One region of the Brevibacillus sp. NPDC058079 genome, then DNA from elsewhere that is predicted to be linked to it. Evidence: a T-box and tRNA genes for the amino acid it is inferred to sense, from the RefSeq annotation. Region 1 holds a T-box; the other holds one or more tRNA genes.
The links. A T-box is a leader RNA that pairs with one kind of tRNA and senses whether it is charged. The one in region 1 lies ahead of metG (methionine--tRNA ligase), so its partner is inferred to be a tRNA-Met.

Region 1 (9,985 bases):
CAGAGCATAGCCATGCGATTCTTCCTACGATTTTATCTCGATGCCAAATCGTTCAATTTTCACCACTTTCTGCAGAATCGATTGCGGAAAAGTTGCGTGCAGAGGGCGTTTTGGCGGGAATGGCGCAGGTTGCTTCCCACATTACGACAAATGTGGAAGAAGCCATGACACTCAGCCAATCAGAATCGTTTGCACAGCTAAGAAATCTAGTGATACAATTGGTGCAGGAGTGCAAACAGCGCAATTCATCTGCACTCTTAACGATCCATGATATGTTGCAAAAGAGCGACAAAAGTAAAGAGGAACTACCCCTCTTTTTAGATTTGCTCATCCTTTGGCTGCGCGATATCCTGTATTTGCAAGTAGGCAGGCATGCCCATCTCATTAACAGCGACCAACAGGATGTGCTGCAAGGACAAGCACTGGTATGGACAAAAGCTGAGCTCTTGCGTGGGATAGATTTGGTCATGGAGACGAAAAATCGGATAGAGCGAAATGCCAACGCACAGTTGGCTCTTGAGCGGTTGGTTCTTCAATTCCAGGAGGGATAACCCTTGTACGAGGTTGTTGGGGTCCGCTTTAAGAAAGCGGGCAAAATATATTACTTCGACCCTGACCGACTGCCGATTGAGCAAGACTGCACCGTCATCGTTGAAACGGCGCGAGGGGTCGAATTTGGCAAGGTCGTCATTGGCAAAAAAGAAGTGGCTGAGTCTGATGTCGTATTGCCGCTGAAAAAGGTCATTCGGATGGCAGACGAGCGAGATGCAAAACAGGTGGATGAAAACAAGCAAGCCGCCAAGAATGCTTTTGCTGTATGTCAGACGAAGATCAAAGAGCACAAGCTCGATATGAAGCTGGTCGATGTGGAATACACGTTTGACCGCAACAAGATTATCTTTTATTTTACCGCTGACGGTAGGGTTGATTTCCGTGAGCTGGTAAAAGACCTCGCCTCCGTATTCCGTACCCGAATTGAGCTTCGCCAGATCGGTGTGCGTGACGAAGCCAAAATGCTCGGCGGGATCGGGCCTTGTGGCAGGTTGCTTTGCTGTTCGACGTTCCTCGGCGATTTCGAGCCTGTCTCGATCAAAATGGCCAAGGACCAAAATCTTTCGTTGAATCCAGCTAAAATCTCTGGTCTGTGTGGCCGGTTGATGTGCTGTTTAAAATACGAGAACGACAACTATGAAAGCTCGAAGGATGAGATGCCGGACGTCGGCAAATTGGTCACCACCCCGATGGGGAATGGACGAGTCGTTTCCGTAAACGTACTTGATCAATCTGTCCAAGTAGAGCTTTCAATCGACAAACGTGTCACCGAATTCGGATTGGATGAGATTGCGATAGGTCTCCCCACTTTTGAATAAAGCGTGGGGGTAGGGGAGAGGTGAGCTAGTGGACAAACGGGAAATCTTCGTCAAGATGGCGAGTATTGAAGAACGTATTGGTGACCTTTATAAAGAAATTGGTGAACTGAAAGACGTCATCGTTGTTTTGATGGAGGAAAACGCCCAATTACTCGTTGAAAACCAGCACCTTCGCACCCGACTAGACAGGAAAAAGACCGGCTCCCAAGCAAAACAAAAGGGAACAAGCCCTGTCGCGAAGGAAAAAGCCAAAAAGGCAGTGGTTGGAGAAGGATATGACAATCTCGCTCGTTTGTACGCGGAAGGATTTCATATCTGCAATGTGCATTTCGGCAGCCTGCGAAAAGAAGGGGATTGCCTGTTCTGTCTCTCATTCCTGAGCGGCGGCCCTCAAAAATAAGCGGTGAGTAACCAGCACCACATGAAAAAGCGACCTGGGCCACGTGTCAGGTCGCTTTTTTCCGGATAGGAATAATAAGACAAGAACAAAAGGGAGTACGAGCCGTAGATGGAACCTGTCACCAACGTGCCGCTTTACGAAACAGAGCGCATCGATGATTTATTGACACATGAAATGAAAATAATCCAAAGCCACGAAGTTTTTTGCTTCTCGATGGACGCGGTTCTTTTGGCGCGATTCGCATCGGTGCCAAAGCGCGGAAAAGTATTGGATATGTGCACGGGCAATGGAGCTATACCGCTCATTATGACCACGCGTACGCCAGAAGCCAGTTTTGATGGAATCGAAATTCAAGATCGTTTGTTCAGTATGGCAAGCCGCAATGTGATATTGAATGGTTTGAACGAACGAATTACGATGCATCATGGCGATGTGAAGGATGCGGTGTCGTTGTTTGGGCACGGGAATTTCGATTTGATCACGTGCAATCCGCCGTATATGCCTGCGACCAGTGGGGAGAAAAACATCAGCGAGCACTTTGCGATCGCCCGTCATGAGATTATGCTGTCCTTGGAGGATGTCATTCGCGTGGGGAGCCAGTTGCTAAAAAACGGCGGGAAGCTGGCGCTCGTGCATCGATCCACACGTTTGATTGACATCGTTTCGCTTATGCGCCAATATGGCATCGAGCCGAAACGGATGCGTCTGGTTTATCCGCGTAAGGAAGCAGAGCCGAATATGGTTCTGATCGAGGGAATAAGGGGTGGAAAGCCGGAGCTGAGAATTCAGCCGCCGCTGATTGTGTATGAAAATGGAGAGCAATACTGTGAAGAACTACAGGAAATCTATTATGGCAGACGAGATTCCCTCGAGTAAGAGTCACTATGTCTACATCCTCTCCTGTGCGGATGGGACACTCTACACCGGATATACGACAGAGCTGATCCGTCGCTTGGCTGCTCATAATGAAGGAAAAGGTGCCAAGTACACGAGAGGACGCGGGCCAGTGGAGTTGTTCTATTGGGAAGAAGGAGCAGACCGTTCCTGGGGACTCAAGCGTGAAGAGAGCATCAAACGATTAACGCGCAAGAAAAAAGAAGAATTGATTGGAGGGGCCTCCGAATGAATGTGCAACGCAGTTTTGCGTCAGAAGAAGCAGGAGTCCTTTATTTGGTGGCTACACCCATTGGCAATCTCGATGATATCACGGTGCGGTGTCTAAATACGTTGCGTGAAGTCGATGTCATCGCGTGTGAAGATACGCGCCAGACCAGAAAGCTGCTGAATCATTTTCAAATCGAAAAACGTACGGTCAGCTATCACGAGCATAATAAGGAAGCAAGTGGAAATGGGTTGTTGCAGTGGCTTGCCGAGGGCAAGAAAATTGCCTTGGTAAGCGACGCTGGCTTGCCAGCAATTTCCGACCCGGGTGCTGAGCTAGTACGAGATGCGACCGCAGTGGGATTTTCTGTCATCCCCGTTCCAGGTGCCAATGCGGCATTGACAGCTTTGATTGCTTCTGGTCTTCCTACTGATCGCTTCCTATTTTGCGGATTTATGGGACGCGAAAACAAAGAAAGACGCGAAGAGCTGGAACGACTGAAGCGATATCCAGAAACGCTGATTTTTTATGAAGCTCCCCATCGAGTGGAAAAGACGCTTGCTGCCATGCGGGAAGCGTGGGGGAATCGGCGAGCTGTCCTGGCGAGAGAGCTGACAAAGCGCTACGAAGAATTTGCGCGCGGGACATTGGATGAGCTGCTGGAATGGCTCAGAAGCGGCGAGGTGCGCGGTGAGTTTTGTGTCATTGTCGAAGGGAACACAGGGCCGTTGGAAGCGGAAGTCGATGATACATGGTGGCAATCGCTGAGTATCGTGGAGCACGTGGATCATTACTGTGCACAAGGCATGGGGAAAAAGGAAGCCATCAAGCAAGCAGCCGATGATCGAAACGTATCCAAACGAGATGTTTACAACGAATATCATCGTGAATAGAAGGTAAGGAATGAGCGAAGCTGGCCGATACGGTCGGCTTTTTTCTTTTCGTCATCTCGACGGGTACGTGAATACGATGGTAAGGGGCGCTGCCGGTGCTTTCGGAAGGAATGGAAGGGGGATCAGCAGTGAGTATTCGTGATTCTCGTTTTATTGTGAACACAGACGAAAAAGACGATCACTTCATATTTACGCTGCCGGTTACATGGAACAGTAGACCGTACGAATATGCATGGGCCAAACAGTTTGCCAATCCGAATGACGTTGTGCTTGATTCGGCAAGCGGGATATGCCACCCATTCAAATTTTATTTGGCTGATCATTGTCGAGAAGTACACGCTTGTGATCTCGATAATCGGATACTATCTAAGGAAGCGATCTATCAAGATATTGTGGACGTATTTGGGAAAAGGGTAGCAGACAGCTTGCCTGCGCATTATTTTGACGGTATTCATTATTGTCGAGCCAATTTGACCTACTTGCCGTACTCGAATCAAAAGTTTGATACTGTATTTTGCATCTCTGTTCTCGAGCATCTCGAAGACCCGATTATGATGCAAGCATTTCGCGAATTTCACAGAGTGTTAAAAGACGATGGGCAGCTCGTACTCACTTTTGATTACCCACTGATCAATTTAGCTCGACTGCAACATGTTTTGACAGAGGTTGGGCTACAGTTTTCTGGCGATGTATCCTTTGAAATGCCGGCAGATGTGGTCTATTCTGATTTGTATGCGCCTAGGCTGTTCTTCTTCCGAGCGCTGTTGAAGAAAAAATAGCAAACAAATAGCCTTTGTGAGGCTCGTCCCACAAAGGCATGTTTATGTAATCAAATGATATTAGCGTTTAACAGGCATTTCTGTCAGGCAATCTTGGCACACAATTTTACCTTTAAAGTGAGATACTTTGTCAGCGTTTCCACAGAAGATACATGCAGGCTCATACTTTTTCAGGATGATGCGCTCTCCGTCAACGTAGATTTCCAAAGCATCTTTCTCAGCGATACCCAGAGTGCGGCGCAATTCGATTGGAATAACAACACGACCCAATTCATCTACTTTGCGAACGATACCGGTTGATTTCATCATAGTTAAAATCTCCTCCCAAAATCTGTATATGTCGATGCTATTGTTATACGCTCATCATTTATCGTCAATATTCGACATTTTCTGTTGGAATAATCATACCAGCCATTCCCAAAGGTGTCAACATGATTTTGACAATTCCTTGAAAAGTAAAATGTTTTTTCAAATCGAAAACGCTGTTATATCGGTGTTTCTCAAAGTGTTGGAAGCGATATGGAAATTTTTATGGATAAAATTTACTGGAAGAATTGGGTGTCGAATAAGTCGACGAATGTCGAATCCCAACATGTCGATTCGACAAAAACTCCAAGTTTTCTCTTTTCTTCTTGTATTTTGTAAAGTTGGTGTGAAGCGAGCGATAAAATTCCTCAGGAAAATGGGCTTGCCGAGGATGTTTACAAAACAGGTTGGTCGTGTACAATAGAGGATAAATAAAGCAAATGATAGCAAACGACCATGATGGGAAGAGTAAGCCGATCCTCCTTATTTCAGAGAGCCGGGGTAGCTGAGAACCGGTATAAGTGAGCAAGCTGAACATGGACCCTGAGTCTTGCAGATGAACAGTGACGGCATAGACCGTACCCTAGTAGTTTGTGACGTAAGCCCACGTTACGGGTAGAGTCATGTTTTGACTCACCAAGTCCGTTTTCCGTGAGGGGACGGAGTGTTTGGGTGGTACCGCGAGATAGAGCTCGCCCCAATTTTTTTGGGGTGGGCTTTTCCTTATTTTAATAAACGTAAACAGGAGGGGAATAGTTGCAATGAAACCTACTTATTACATCACAACACCGATCTACTATCCAAGTAACAAACTCCACATCGGTAACGCCTACACCACAATCGCGTGTGATGCATTGGCTCGTTATAAGCGTTTGCGCGGCTATGATGTGTATTATCTGACAGGGACAGATGAGCATGGACAAAAGCTCCAAGAGCGTGCAGCCGAAGAAGGCAAACAACCGCTCGAATTCATTGACCCGATTGTCGATTGGGTAAAGGATCTGTGGCAAAAGCTGGACATCTCTTATGACGATTTCATTCGTACCACAGAGCCTCGTCATAAAGAGGTCGTACAAAAAGTGTTCCAACGCCTGCTCGACCAAGGTGATATTTATTTGGGCGAGTACGAGGGCTTCTATTGTGTACCTTGCGAGGCTTTCTGGACAGAAACCCAAGCGAAAACGGACAACGGGTATGCTTGCCCAGACTGTGGTCGCGAAGTGAAAAAAGTGAAGGAGAAAAACTACTTCTTCCGCATGTCCAAGTATCAGGACAGATTACTTGCGCACATCGAAGCAAACCCTGAATTTATTCAACCGGAGAGCCGCCGCAACGAAATGATCAACAACTTCCTGAAGCCAGGTCTCCAGGATTTGTCCGTATCCCGCAGTACATTTGACTGGGGAATCAAGGTGCCAAGCGATCCAGAGCACGTTATTTACGTATGGATCGATGCATTGACGAACTATATTTCTGCTCTCGGCTATTTGTCCGAGGACGACAGCAAATACCGTAACTTCTGGCCAGCCAATGTTCATATGGTTGGAAAAGACATTTTGCGCTTCCATACGATCTACTGGCCAATCCTGTTGATGGCACTGGATATCCCGTTGCCAAAACAAATTTTTGGTCATGGCTGGCTTCTGATGCCGGATGGAAAAATGTCAAAATCCAAGGGCAATGTCATTGACCCGAAGGTTTTGATCGACCGTTACGGTTCTGACGGCGTTCGCTACTTCCTGCTTCGTGAAATCAACTTCGGTCAGGATGGCATCTTCACGCCAGAATCGTTCGTACAGCGTCTGAACTACGACTTGGCTAATGATATCGGAAACCTGCTGAGCCGTTCCGCTACGATGATTGAGAAATATTTCGATGGTATCGTTCCAGCTCCACAAGATGCAGGAGAGCCGGATGACAGCTTGATCGGCCTCGCGATGAAAACGAAGGCGCTGGTGGAAGAGCACGTGGAAGAAATGCGCTTCTCCAATGCACTGGCTCACATCTGGGAACTGGTGGGACGTACAAACAAATACATCGACGAGACTATGCCATGGAATTTGGCAAAATCCGAAGACACCAAAGGTCGTCTGGCAACCGTTATGTACAATTTGGTGGAAAGCATCCGCATTAGCTCCGTGCTGATCCAACCGTTCATGACCAAAGCACCAGCGAAAATTTGGGATCAACTGGGTATTTTGGGCAATGAAGAAGCAACCAACTGGGAATCTGCAAGTGTCTGGGGTGGATTGCCTGCTGGAAGTACCGTTAGCCGCAAGGAACTGCTCTTCCCTCGTCTGGATGTCCAAGCCGAACTGGCTTTCATCGACGAATCGACAGCAGAGGCACGTCGCCAAGCGGAGGAAAACAAGAAAAAGCAAGCAGCTTTGAAAGGGGAAGCACCTGTGAGTGAAACAAACGCTAACCAAACAGAAGCAGCAACGGACAAACCAGCTGATGCAAAAGAAGAAATCAGCATCGACGATTTTGGGAAAGTAGAGCTGCGCGTCGCACAGGTAGTGGAATGTGCCAAGCATCCAAATGCTGACAAACTGTTGGTTCTGCAATTGGATCTCGGCTACGAGAAGCGCCAGGTTGTTTCTGGTATCGCGAAATACTACTCCCCAGAAGATATGGTCGGCAAAAAAGTGATCCTCGTAGCCAACCTGAAGCCAGTGAAGCTTCGCGGTGAGCTGTCTCAAGGGATGATCTTGGCAGCATCGGCAGGAGATCAGTTGACACTTGCGACTGTTGACCCAAGTATGCCAAACGGAGCAATCGTGAAGTAACGAGGGCAAGGAAAGGAAGGACCCATCTTGTTATTTGAAACCCATGCTCATCTAAATGCGAAGGAATTCGATGAAGATCGTGCAGAGGTCATTGCTCGTGCGCAAGAAAATGGCGTCAGTACGATTGTGAACATTGGATTCAACGCTGAAACAATTCCAAGCTGCATGGATTTGGCTCATGCGTATGACTTTATTTACGCTGTCATCGGTTGGCATCCACAAGACGCCAAGGACATGACAGACGAACACCTAGAATGGATCGAGGAACTCAGTCGTGATCCGAAAGTAGTGGGATTGGGTGAAATGGGCTTGGACTACTACTGGGATACGTCGCCGCGTGATGTGCAGGCAGAGGTATTCCGCAAGCAGATTCGTCTGGCTCGCAAGCTCGACATGCCGATCATCATCCACAATCGCGATGCGCACCAAGACGTTTTGACGATCCTGAAGGAAGAGAAGGCAGCAGATGTTGGCGGCATCATGCACTGTTTCTCTGGCAGCTGGGAAACAGCGAAGCAGGCACTCGATATGAATTTTTATATTTCGTTCGGTGGTCCGCTAACATTCAAAAATGCCAAGCAGCCAAAAGAAGTAGCAGCGAAGGTACCGCTAGACAAGCTGTTGATAGAGACAGATTGCCCGTATCTCACTCCGCATCCTTTCCGTGGAAAGCGAAATGAGAGTGGATATGTGCGTTATGTCTGTGAGGAAATGGCGAACATTCATGGTTTGTCTTACGAGGAAATGGCACAAATTACCGCAGACAACGCTAGACGTCTTTTTCGCATGAACGGTTAATAAAAACGGGAAATCACGATTCATCACGTGATTTCCCGTTTTTTTGTGTCAGTTAACCGGGTTCTACTCCATTTTGTCGACGCATACGATGAACAATGTGTCGAACGATTATTGTCCATCCGACATGGTTTCTCGACAGGTTTCTGCTACCATTCGCCATGCATATTTTGCTAGTCTGGTACCATTATCGCTTCAGCCAAAAGGGAGGGTAAATTTGACAAAGCCGGGAAAGTGAAATACAATCAAAGCCGACCTTGTGAAGTACCGGCCACTTCCAGAATATTAGTGCAATTACATCGACCCTTACCTGGCTAGACAAGAAGAGCCTTGTGCTTTTCTAGGAAAAGGAGTGTGGGAAATGGAGTTACGCGCGATATGGGAAAGGTATAAGAATCGTGGGCTAGTCATGTTTGGCTGCCTTGCTCTTGTGCTCGTTCCCATGATTGGCTATTTCTCTGCCCAGGCTACTCAGCCAAAACAGGTCACTTTTTCGTTGGACGGAGAAAGCAAGACGGTCGCTACAAAAGCCAAGACCGTTGAGCAGTTCTTAACCGAGAGGAACATTACGGTAACGGAAAAGGATTCCCTTCAACCGACACCTGAGACGAAGCTATCAGACGGAGCACTCATTACTTTATATACGACCTGGTCCATACCAGTCCAGGTTGACGGGCAGAAAAAAACGATAGAGACACTTAGTCGTGATGTTGCTGGTGCGTTGAAGGACGGCGGCATCGTGCTAGGTGAGAAGGACCGGGTAGAACCGGCATTGACCGCTACACTTACCAAGGACTCCTCGATCAGCGTAAAGCGGGTTGTTGAGAAAATGGTAAAAGTCGATGAGCGAGTCACCTTTCAAGAAATACGCAAAAATGATCCAGCGCTGGAAAAAGGTAAGACCCGCGTATTACAGAGCGGGCAAGAAGGTAAGGCAATTGCACACTATAAGCTAGTCATGGAAGATGGAAAAGAAGTCTCCCGTGATCTGGTCAAAAGAGATGTACTTGTACCGAAGAAAGATAATGTCGTAGCCATGGGTACCGCAATCCCAATGTTGCAGAAAAAGGGTCAACCAGATCGGGTCCTGGTTGCTTCTGCAGCGGGTCCGGTCTCGCGTGGTGGAAAAGTGTTTAGGCCGAAAAAAGTACTGAACGGGGTTACCCTGACTGCATATACTCCTTCGGGAGGTGGCAAACACCCAAGCTCTCCGGGATATGGACGCACATCGACAGGGGTAAAAGCCAAGACAGGTCACACCATCGCTGTAGATCCTAAAGTCATTCCGTATGGATGGTGGGTGTACATTGAAGGTATTGGGTATCGTCGAGCTGAAGATACGGGTGGAGCCATGAAAGGTGGCAAAATCGACGTATTCGTAGGCACGGAGTCCGAGGCGAGGAAATTCGGTCGCAAGCGAAACAAAACTGTATATATCATTGGACCACAGAAGCCTTAGGACAGGAGCGATTGCTCCTGTTCTTCTGTTTCCTCCAAGGTTATTGTGATAAGCTGTTTGTTAGTTAGACGATCCTGTTTTACCAAATGTTT
Region 2 (9,985 bases), on a different contig from region 1:
TTGTGAGAGTTCTACGTTCGTCTGCGTTTCTTTTGCAGCAAGTTCAGCGAACTCTTCTCGTTTATATCTATTCCACGACTTTTCTAAAGGTAAATACTCAGCGATTTTCCATTTTGGAATTTCATTATTTTGCAAACTGATCATTATTTCTTCTTTTGTCCACATACAGTTTAAACACTCCTTATGCCTGTTTCTTATCAGTTTAGGCATAGGTTTCATAAATAAACCTTCTACACGAACTCCTATCTTGAAAACCTATATTCATAGTTGTTGCATTTTCTTCATTTGCAATCATCATACGGATTTAATCACGAACATTTATCGAGATTGTTCTCTCAATGTTAATAAGATATAAATGAGTTAATATCGATATGAAAAAAAATACGGGGGTTAGACTTTTAGGATTTATGTGCCGCTTAGAAAAAGACGAACAATTCAATGAAACACATTTCATTGCTTTCTTATGCGGTAAAGGAACTTTTTTATTACAAAAAAGAAAGACTATGGTTTTTTCCATAGTCCAACTTCTACAACCTTTTTATTCTATTATTACTTTCTTTCAAGAAACTGCTCCATCTCTTCTTTGCTTAAATCTGCGGGTGTAATGCCATTAATCTTGCAAAAATCGGCAAGTTTACGGACTTTTACCCGTGGTTCTCCAGGAGAGCGTGGGATAGCATAAACACCATCAGGGATTTGATCATCGAACTGTTTAATTTCATGTATTAACATTTTCTCACCAACCTTCTTAACATTATAGCCTCTATTGGTAGGTGTTATAACGTCGATTATCCTTTCCACCACTGCACCCCTCCTTTGAAGTATTTTTTCGTTAACTGAATAGCTGTCTTATCATCGATCATCATATTTTGACTAAAAGTAGGAACTGCCCCTAAACTTCCGTAAAAATCAAACTTAGACGTTTTCGAAGTCAATTCGATAAACCCTTCTAAACCTTTTCCAAAACTATACTCACAGGCAAAAGCAACCAAGCATTTGCCAACGCCTATATATTTTCTATCAGGATTTGGAATCCCTTTGATTTCTTTTTTGTTGCGTGGTGCAGACTCAATGAGTTCAACATCCACACACCTGTAATCTTCGTCATAATTAGGCTTTAACGCTATTAGCCCTTGAACCTCACCTGGATACTCTTCTGTAACAATACCAAAAACATCGAACGAATGAGTAATAGGTTTCAACCAGTCAAAATCCCATCCACCTTTTGGGTGGTAACGATTCGATTTGATTTCTGCTCGTTCAACTTTACGAAAAAAGCATGTAACAATTTGATTTGTAGTGGTATCAAGTATCATGAAAGATTATCTTCCTTATCATATCCTATTTTTATTATACCACGATTTGCTTGTCTATTGGTGATCTTCCTTTTTTATACAGGGAAAAACTTCTCGAATGGAAAGTAAAAAGTTAGACAATGGTTTCCCATTGTCTAACTTTCATACGCCTTCATGTACCTTTTTGCACCTTTCAACTGAATCCTATCGTTTTGATAGGGCAGATAGGTCACGACAGACGTCTCCTCATAAATTCTCTTGCACTCTTGAATGGTGCCGTTGCATAGCTCGCTGTCAATGATTGCGTTTTGGATTTGCTTATACTCTTCTAATGGGACACACCTTGATTCCTGCTTGATTGTCCACGCAATCTTGTTATTATTCGAAGATCCTTCTTTCTCAACACCACGATACGTTTTTAACCAGGCTTGATATTCTCCTTTTGTTTGAAACGCTGTATGACTGACGCCTTCTTTTCTAATTAGGAATCCATAGCCATATTCATCAGCTTCCTTTAAGATTGAAACATAGAACTTATCATGTGTTTTCGTAGTGAATTCATGACTTCCTTCTGTATATGTCCATACGTTAATTGTTGCATGAAACAACACTGAGCCATTCCCAACCGAATGTCCCCACACTACAAATGATTTTTCTTTTGCACCTACATATTGCAAATTATTGGGAATATGCGTCCATGCTCCTCCGCTTGTAGAAGTGTAAATCGTGTCCTTGTTTTCGCACTTGCCGACAAACGGTATGTACGGTTGCTCACAAATATACAAATCATCTTGAATGGTTTCAATGTGAGCGCGACCATAGTAATCGCCGTACTTAGATGTGTACTCTACAATGTCGCCAATTTGAGGTTTATTGTTTCTACTATTTTCAATCAGTTCAACCATTTGATTCACATTATCAACATCAGCTTGTGTAATACCGTGCTCATTGTCATAAAGCGGGTTTAAAGCCTTGAGACTTTCAATTGTGTACTTGTTCATATCGAAATCTCTCCTTAAAAAGTTGTCGATTCTCCGACTCCAAATCGATAAAAGATTTTTCATTATATGCAACATACAAATTGAAAATCATAGAATTTTATTTTCGGTAAATCCAAACAAAAAACAGAGATCCTGTAGAATCCCTGCTTTTATCTAATGAGTGTAGATAATCCCATCTTATTATTTCTATAATTTATCTGATTTCGACAATATCACCAATTATAATAGGATACTCCATCTTTTATTATTGGTTGCTTAATATATCCTGAGTCTTCCACGATGATTTCTCCACGACCTGTAGATGTTCCGCCAAAAACACCTTTCAAAATTACTCTCCCAAAATTATTTAACGAACCCGCTAATTTTGCATTTGTTTCGACGATTAGCGTTCCATCTGGTTGCAAAGATGTACTACCTTCAATACTCCCTTCTACAATAACTAATGCTTGTGAATGTATAGAAACGCTCCCCCTCTGTTTCCCAAGAATCCTTGCACTTGCGCCACCTTGGACATTCAAGCTTCCATTTAGAGTTCCACTCAAAACAAACTCTCCACTTTCTATATGTACACTTCCTCTATGTTCTCCAAATAGTATGTAATCTTCTGTAATAATAAGAGGAGAAACGTATTCCCCATCAATAAAGTCATCTTGATAATTTCTCATTTTGTCCACCCCTTAATAAATATAATTAAGCAAATTATACCACAAAATTTCTGAACAATAACTTGCTCCTCTAATCGGTTTAAGAGAATGCGCCCCAGTATTATGTCATGTAAAAAAGGATGAGCAACACTCAGAGAGAAATTTCCCCTTGCGTTACCATCCTTCAATAGAATCTCTCAAACCGTTAAACCCTTAACTTATTGCTTTCCGTGGACTTCCTCCAAACTTAGTTTCAAAAATGAATTAACTTTACACCTTTATAGAAAAGTTTGTATCATTTTTCTAATAGGTTGTATTTGTTCAGGCGTAATCTTATTCAAAAAGAATCCAGATTGATAAAAAGTTATTTCAATACCATTTGGATCGTAAAGACCGTCTTTCATTTTTTTACATCTTACCTCATGACCATCAGGGTACTCATCATGAATACCATGCCCAAAGCCTCCCCCACTAAGCTCTGTATGCACCACAACGTATTCGCCAAGAAAGATACTTGAATCAAACCGTTCCTCTTTGTATTTCTCAAGAATCGATGATACAAATGTTTCAGCTTCTTCGCTTTTAACCTGTATTCCAACTCGGAAATCAAATTTTTCTTGGATTCCTTTGATTATTTGTTTTTTAACCTCTTCTACATCAACAGAATTATCAAAAATTGTCCCAATCTTGATTACATGGTTTACATTTTCGCTTGAACCTCTTTTATTGGAATAAACGAATTTCTGCGGAATGGATACAGATACACTCATTCCTTTTTGAATTTCTACTACATCACCTGTTTGAAGAAATGGATTCATCTAAAATTCCTCCCCGATTAAAATGTTCTCCTTGCTATTCGAAACAAGAAACAATGATTCACCTGATTACTGTTATCTTCTAAATAATATTCATTGAGGTACAGAAATATAAAAAGCCGATCCGAAGACCAGCTTTTTTGTTCATATCAGTTATTCTTACTTCGCCTGGTTTAACGTGAAATGCATCTGTAGTTATGAAAAAAGCCCCCTAAGTGGAGACTCGCTCTTGTTCTGTCTGTCTAATGTTCTATATTCCATTTTCCACCCGCTAACTCATGCCAGCCTATCCCATCGTTTGCAAGTTTCTGGGAGTGATCGTACTCCCCATACTCAAATCGATAATGTGTCTCTTCATCAAGTACATAAATAGTTTATTTCGCACCCGAAAGGGTGCTTTTTTTATTGATTTTATACAGTAAAAATTTGGAGTAAATCTATGAAAAAGCTAATAAATGGTATATTATACCTATATGGATTTTTTGCTAAATTTAATAAAATTGGTATGTATTAGGAAATCAACTTATGGGGGTTAGTATGAAACGGATTCTTAAAACTGCTGTTCTTTCAACTGTATTAGGTGTCCTCGCTTTATCCACATCAATAGCAATGGCTACGGACGAGAGTAGCATCGCTCCATTAGGCAGCGGTGACGACTACGAGGTTGCCCTGTATGCATCCAACATTCATGATGTGACCAGCAAATCTGCTTATTTGTGGGCTTACACTGAAGGAGAAGGAAGCGACCTCGCTAAAGTAAGGGTTTACTCATACTTTTATATCAACGGCTCTTTAAAGCATCAAGACTACGAAAATGGCACAGATTATGCAAATGTTGGTTATGATGCTAATGTTGCAGCATTAAGCAAAGCCAGAATCACATCGTCCCATTATGCCTACAACAAGATAGGGGATAAGGTCACAGAAACGTCTGAAGACGTGTATCCAAAATGGTAGGGGGTATTTGAGGTTATGAAAAAACGCAACCTAATAATTTCGGGTGTTGTTTTAGCTGGCGCTATTTTCGCAGGTAGCAGCCTATACGCAAGTGAAGACGTAGAGCAGCTCGAACAAGGAAATCAAATGAAAACCCTTAGCGCATTGGGGATCGAAGCGAAGTCCGACGAAGTGGCACCTATGCAAACTTTGACTGACGAAAAGGGAAAAGAGTGGATTTATACCGACTTCACCAAAAGATCGCCAATGATGAACAAAATAGAAACCGAGCGTTCTGTAGGCGCGAAGGATGCATTTATTGAAGTACAGGACGAGATCATGCAGAAGCACGCAAAAGTGGGGGATACCATCCCGGTTATTCTTCTGGATGAGGAGTTAAAAGAAGGCTCCTTCTCGTTTAACAGAGAAGACGGTGAGGCGCTGATCTTCAAACTAAAATATAATGAAAAGAATGGAAAATGGGATTACGAAAAAGAATAATCACTACGACATATCATAGTGTAAGGCACCCTTTCGGGTGCCTCTTTATTGACTAAATCTACAAGCATATGTTCTATATCGGATAATATGCAAGAACATGGTTTACATTGCAACAACATAAGAAAATAGCCGATCTAATGATCAGCTATTTTTCAGACTCACCTTTACATTGATGCATGACAATCCACACAAATTTAATCATTCTCTTCATCGATTCCAAACTCCACCACGACATAATCATTGAGTTGCTGTAGAGAATCAAACGTGAGATCATCATCTTCCAGCGCTCTATTTTCCGCTATAATTTCTGCAACGATTTGTTTCCAAGCCTCACCATATATGTCCTTAATACTTTCAAAGGAGTCATAAAATCCTTTAATCTCATCTTCGATCTCTCTCTCTGAGAAGAACGATAAATCGACATCCACTTCTTTTAAATAATAGTGGTCTTTGAACTTTACTCCATCAAGAACACAATACTTATCTTCTGTAATCTCTCTCACCCATTGAATGCTATCCGTTTTTATCCAGGGTTTCATTATGAATTCATCCTTTCCTTTAGTTGTGGAAAACAACGAAACCATCTTTCGGATGCCGATCAAGTAAAAGAGGTTGTTTAAACTCTCTTTGATGTTTTTCTATCCATTTTTCCATTCTTTTTTCAGAACCACATGTGATCATGATACGTTTCCTCCACACCTCGCGCCAATTAGCTGCATTGTCACTGAGTTGCTCCACATGAATCTCCTCCTGCTTGTCGTTTTCTTTTAACATAGAAAGCCTTGTATATAAATAGTAAGTCTAATTATCATATGGTTTCGATCTATGATTTATAAAATTTACAAAGCATTTTATCACCATACAAGCAAAAAATGCCGATCTTTGAATCGACATTTCATATCATATTTCTCAGGGTGACATGAGGGACTCGAACCCTCGTATAATGCATTCACAGTGCATCGTGTTAACCTCTTCACCAATGCCACCATATTCAGTTTGGGGTGATGGACGGGACTTGAACCCGCAACCTTTGGAGCCACAATCCAACGCTCTTAACCATTTGAGCTACCACCATCATATATTTTTGGAGCCGTTAAGAGGAATCGAACCCCCAACCTTTCGCTTACGATGCGATTGCTCTACCTAATTGAGCTATAACGGCAAATAATGGTCGACAGAGGCGGAATTGAACCGCCGACACTCGGATTTTCAGTCCGATGCTCTACCTGCTGAGCTATCTGTCCATATGGAGCGGGGAACGGGAGTCGAACCCGTACTACGAACTTGGCAAGCTTGCGTTCTACCATTAAACTATACCCGCACATTTGGTTGCGGAGGTGGGATTTGAACCCACGACCTTCGGGTAATGAACCCGCTGAGCTACCAGACTACTACCACCCCGCGACGATGATTTGGCTCCGCAGACAGGGATCGAACCTGTGACCTTCCCATTAACAGTGGGTTGCTCTACCTCTGAGCTACTGCGGAATAATTGGTTGCGGTGCCAGGGAATCGAACCCTGTTTACTTGGGTATGAGCCAAGTTAGAACATCCAGTCCTACCACCCGCAATAGTAGAAGGGGAGAAAACTCCCTCCTCATCAACTTTTACTCTCTATTGAACACTCGTGTTCATTTGGATAACCTTTTGCACATTTCCAGCATCTTCTTCTAATCGGATGATATGCTCCGTAAAAATCGTGTGCTTCACGCAACATGTGACCACACTCCAAAAAATCAAACATTCCGATTGCCTGGTATTTGTTGTTGATGTTGTCGAAGTATTTCTGAAAAAGTATGTTTCGCAATGGTGCCTGACGTTTATCCATGTTATCCCCTCCTACTTTAATAGTAAGAGGCGTTACACTTATAAATTATTTGATGGAGCGGATAGCGAGAATCGAACCCGCACTACGAGCATGGCAAGCTGGCGTTCTACCATTAAACTATATCCGCATAATTGGTGGATCCTACAGGGATCGAACCTGTGACCAATCGGTTATGAGCCGAACGCTCTCCCACCTGAGCTAAGTATCCAGAAAGCCATGTGGTTGAAGGTAGTAATTCTCCAACCACCGTAACTTAAATGTCCGTACCTTTTCTGTGGTGTTTGTGCAAATCTCGCATTTCAAGAACTTTACTTTCATGGGCTTTACCATACGTTTCTTTGACAAACCACTCTCGCCCCGTTTCTTTTACGATGATCGACTTACCCACCTTTGCAAGCTTTTCGGGAATCCATATCGTATCAAACGAATTTCCACTTACCAATTTGCATTGCACATAAAACATATATATTCCACCTCTCATTGTTAAATTGTGAGGTGTATCATTACGGTGACACCTCTGCACCATGCGTCTTCTGCTATTTCGTTCAAGGGTATCACCTCTTTCGTTATTTTTAGACAGTCAAACAATAAGATTATCGAATCTTTTTCAAACCTTATACAGTCAAATAAGTCCTAACATTGCGTTAGTTACAGCTCTTTCTCCATATAATTCAATGGCTTTTGCATCATAAGCTTTTGCGGCTTCCTTGGGATTGTCAAAATATCCACATGATAAACATCTCCCATTGTAGGCGATCCTTCCCTGATACGGCTTTTTCCTGTTTTTGTGAAAATAAACTCCCTTATAGCCATTTGATCCTTTTAGTGTTCTTCTGATTTTGGGAATGTTCCTATTGTTTGAGCTTATATTAAATTTCAAATGACTGAATACAACGTTGTCCAAATTGAAAAACAATTCTACTGGATCAGTTGAATGTAACCACTCTTCCTTATGATCAAGGCTCAATTCATCGACAGTCTCAATTTTTTTATTACAACGGAAACATATGTCGAGGGTACATTTTTGAATCAAGCTAAACATTAGTTTTTTGCGTAATATTTGATTTGCTTTGCCAAAGGACATTCCAAGCTGATTCGACTTAATCTTGTTGTATTCTGTATATGTGCTCATTAAATACTCCTTCGTATATTTTGATTTTAAGGAAGGCGGGGGATTCGAACCCCCAGGACTTTTACATCACAGAAGCTTTCAAAGCAACGCCGTTATAACCATTTCGGTAGCCTTCCATATCTAATAAAAAAATCCATTATACGAATTATAGTGGAGGAGAGTAAGGGATTTGAACCCTTGGAGCTGTTACACCCGTCAGTTTTCGAAACTGATGCATTAAGCCTCTCTGCCAACTCTCCATATGGTCTGAATAGTAGGATTCGAACCTACGACCCCTTGGTCCCAAGCCAAGTGCTCTACCAAACTGAGCTATATCCAGATAATTTGTGGTGGATCTTATAGGATTTGAAACTACAAAACAATGACTCTATATCAAACTTGGTGGAATCGGAGGGATTTGAACCCTCAACCTTCTGATTGCAAAACAGACGCTCTGCCAATTAGAGCTACGACCCCACATATGGTTGCGGAGGTGGGATTCGAACCCACGACCTCTTGGTTATGAGCCAAGCGAGCTAACCTCTGCTACTACTCCGCAATAATGGCATTGATGGTTGGACTTGAACCAACGACCTCCCGTTCCAAATAGCCGCCAAGCTTTACGGGCGCTCTGCCTAATACTCAACTTTCACACAACCATACTCCTCCGAATCTTTTTACAACGTACTGGGCATCTCTTGTTTAGATGACCATGCATTATCATGACTCATTACTACGCTGTCTTTATTACCGACCTGTCCGACCCTTCCTCGGCTCACGGTGTTTATAGCTTTGGCGACTTGATATCGGCTTTTATTGCACAGAATTTCATTAGACATTCTTCAGCATTGCTCTCTATACGCCTTATGTCGTTCCTTTGTGAACTTCATCGGGATTTTTAGTTGCATTACTCCTCTTTCAAACTGAGCTACATCAATATATTTGGTGCTGAATAACGGATTTGAACCGCTGACCTTCCCCATACCAAGGGGGTGCTCTTCCTCCTAAGCTAATCCAGCATTTTGGTGCTGTTAAATGGACTTGAACCATTGACCTCTCGGTTATCAGCCGAGTGCTCTAACCAACTGAGCTATAACAGCAAATTGGTGCCTGTAGAGGGACTTGAACCCCCACGCCTTTCGACAACTGATCCTAAGTCAATCGTGTCTGCCATTCCACCATACAGGCATATTTGGTCTGGACTGTTGGATTCGAACCAACGACTCCCTGTATCCAAAACAGGTACTCTACCAAACTGAGCTAAATCCAGAAATAATGGCACTCCATGAGAGATTTGAACTCCCGACCTCTTGGTTCGTAGCCAAGCGCTCTTTCCACTGAGCTAATGGAGTATACGTGATACTCTTTAGTACGATATGCATAATTGGATTTGTTGTCGTTCGATACCTATGACACCTTTCTTTGTTATAATGGCTACGGAACGTTATGAATCAAAGGATGTGTTCTCTTGCATTTTGGAAAAGAACTCGTTTCATTTCGGAATAAGATGAACTGGAACCAAAAACAAATGTCTGCTCAATTGAATATTTCTCGAACAATGCTCATCGAATGGGAACAGGGTATAAAATTCCCAAGCGAACAACAGCAACAAGGTTTGTTGGATTGGATGAGCAAACGATTAGAGAAACAAATAACAATCAAACCTACGCCAGAAGGTAAACAGGATATCGATATCATTCAAGAAGAAAAAATGATTGATATTGGCGTCGAATCCGAAATAACCATCTTACAAACGAAACGAATTCAACTTGAAAAACAAATCGAGATGGATTATGAACTACAAGAATCCTATAAACTCATGACAGATTTTCCTCCTGAATGTTTTGTTTCCTA

Region 2: it encodes a tRNA-Met, which carries the amino acid that the T-box ahead of metG (methionine--tRNA ligase) is inferred to sense. The anticodon was not compared.

The regions. Positions count from the first base shown of each region.
Region 1 is NZ_JBHVSO010000016.1:65,651-75,635, forward strand. It holds gene holB (DNA polymerase III subunit delta') at 1-551, shown strand, start outside; gene ACFVS2_RS30540 (PSP1 domain-containing protein) at 555-1,370, shown strand; gene yabA (DNA replication initiation control protein YabA) at 1,399-1,770, shown strand; gene ACFVS2_RS30550 (tRNA1(Val) (adenine(37)-N6)-methyltransferase) at 1,879-2,646, shown strand; gene ACFVS2_RS30555 (GIY-YIG nuclease family protein) at 2,621-2,896, shown strand; gene rsmI (16S rRNA (cytidine(1402)-2'-O)-methyltransferase) at 2,893-3,765, shown strand; gene ACFVS2_RS30565 (class I SAM-dependent methyltransferase) at 3,894-4,544, shown strand; gene ACFVS2_RS30570 (AbrB/MazE/SpoVT family DNA-binding domain-containing protein) at 4,605-4,853, opposite strand; T-box leader at 5,298-5,553, shown strand; gene metG (methionine--tRNA ligase) at 5,612-7,639, shown strand; gene ACFVS2_RS30580 (TatD family hydrolase) at 7,667-8,437, shown strand; gene ACFVS2_RS30585 (resuscitation-promoting factor) at 8,796-9,893, shown strand.
Region 2 is NZ_JBHVSO010000010.1:189,406-199,390, reverse strand. It holds gene ACFVS2_RS26575 (hypothetical protein) at 1-165, opposite strand, end outside; gene ACFVS2_RS26570 (hypothetical protein) at 550-801, opposite strand; gene ACFVS2_RS26565 (hypothetical protein) at 789-1,316, opposite strand; gene ACFVS2_RS26560 (DUF4121 family protein) at 1,451-2,296, opposite strand; gene ACFVS2_RS26555 (hypothetical protein) at 2,509-2,961, opposite strand; gene ACFVS2_RS26550 (hypothetical protein) at 3,219-3,758, opposite strand; gene ACFVS2_RS26545 (hypothetical protein) at 4,293-4,712, shown strand; gene ACFVS2_RS26540 (hypothetical protein) at 4,728-5,192, shown strand; gene ACFVS2_RS26535 (hypothetical protein) at 5,387-5,731, opposite strand; gene ACFVS2_RS26530 (hypothetical protein) at 5,751-5,930, opposite strand; tRNA gene ACFVS2_RS26525 (tRNA-His) at 6,106-6,178, opposite strand; tRNA gene ACFVS2_RS26520 (tRNA-Thr) at 6,278-6,354, opposite strand; tRNA gene ACFVS2_RS26515 (tRNA-Phe) at 6,361-6,436, opposite strand; tRNA gene ACFVS2_RS26510 (tRNA-Gly) at 6,440-6,513, opposite strand; tRNA gene ACFVS2_RS26505 (tRNA-Met) at 6,519-6,596, opposite strand; tRNA gene ACFVS2_RS26500 (tRNA-Asn) at 6,606-6,680, opposite strand; gene ACFVS2_RS26495 (hypothetical protein) at 6,793-7,020, opposite strand; tRNA gene ACFVS2_RS26490 (tRNA-Gly) at 7,074-7,147, opposite strand; tRNA gene ACFVS2_RS26485 (tRNA-Met) at 7,153-7,228, opposite strand; gene ACFVS2_RS26480 (hypothetical protein) at 7,274-7,483, opposite strand; gene ACFVS2_RS26475 (AP2/ERF family transcription factor) at 7,643-8,152, opposite strand; tRNA gene ACFVS2_RS26470 (tRNA-Ser) at 8,182-8,268, opposite strand; tRNA gene ACFVS2_RS26465 (tRNA-Ser) at 8,304-8,391, opposite strand; tRNA gene ACFVS2_RS26460 (tRNA-Pro) at 8,395-8,471, opposite strand; tRNA gene ACFVS2_RS26455 (tRNA-Ala) at 8,532-8,608, opposite strand; tRNA gene ACFVS2_RS26450 (tRNA-Met) at 8,614-8,690, opposite strand; tRNA gene ACFVS2_RS26445 (tRNA-Thr) at 9,075-9,150, opposite strand; tRNA gene ACFVS2_RS26440 (tRNA-Ile) at 9,155-9,231, opposite strand; tRNA gene ACFVS2_RS26435 (tRNA-Leu) at 9,236-9,319, opposite strand; tRNA gene ACFVS2_RS26430 (tRNA-Pro) at 9,325-9,401, opposite strand; tRNA gene ACFVS2_RS26425 (tRNA-Arg) at 9,408-9,483, opposite strand; gene ACFVS2_RS26420 (helix-turn-helix domain-containing protein) at 9,600-9,985, shown strand, end outside.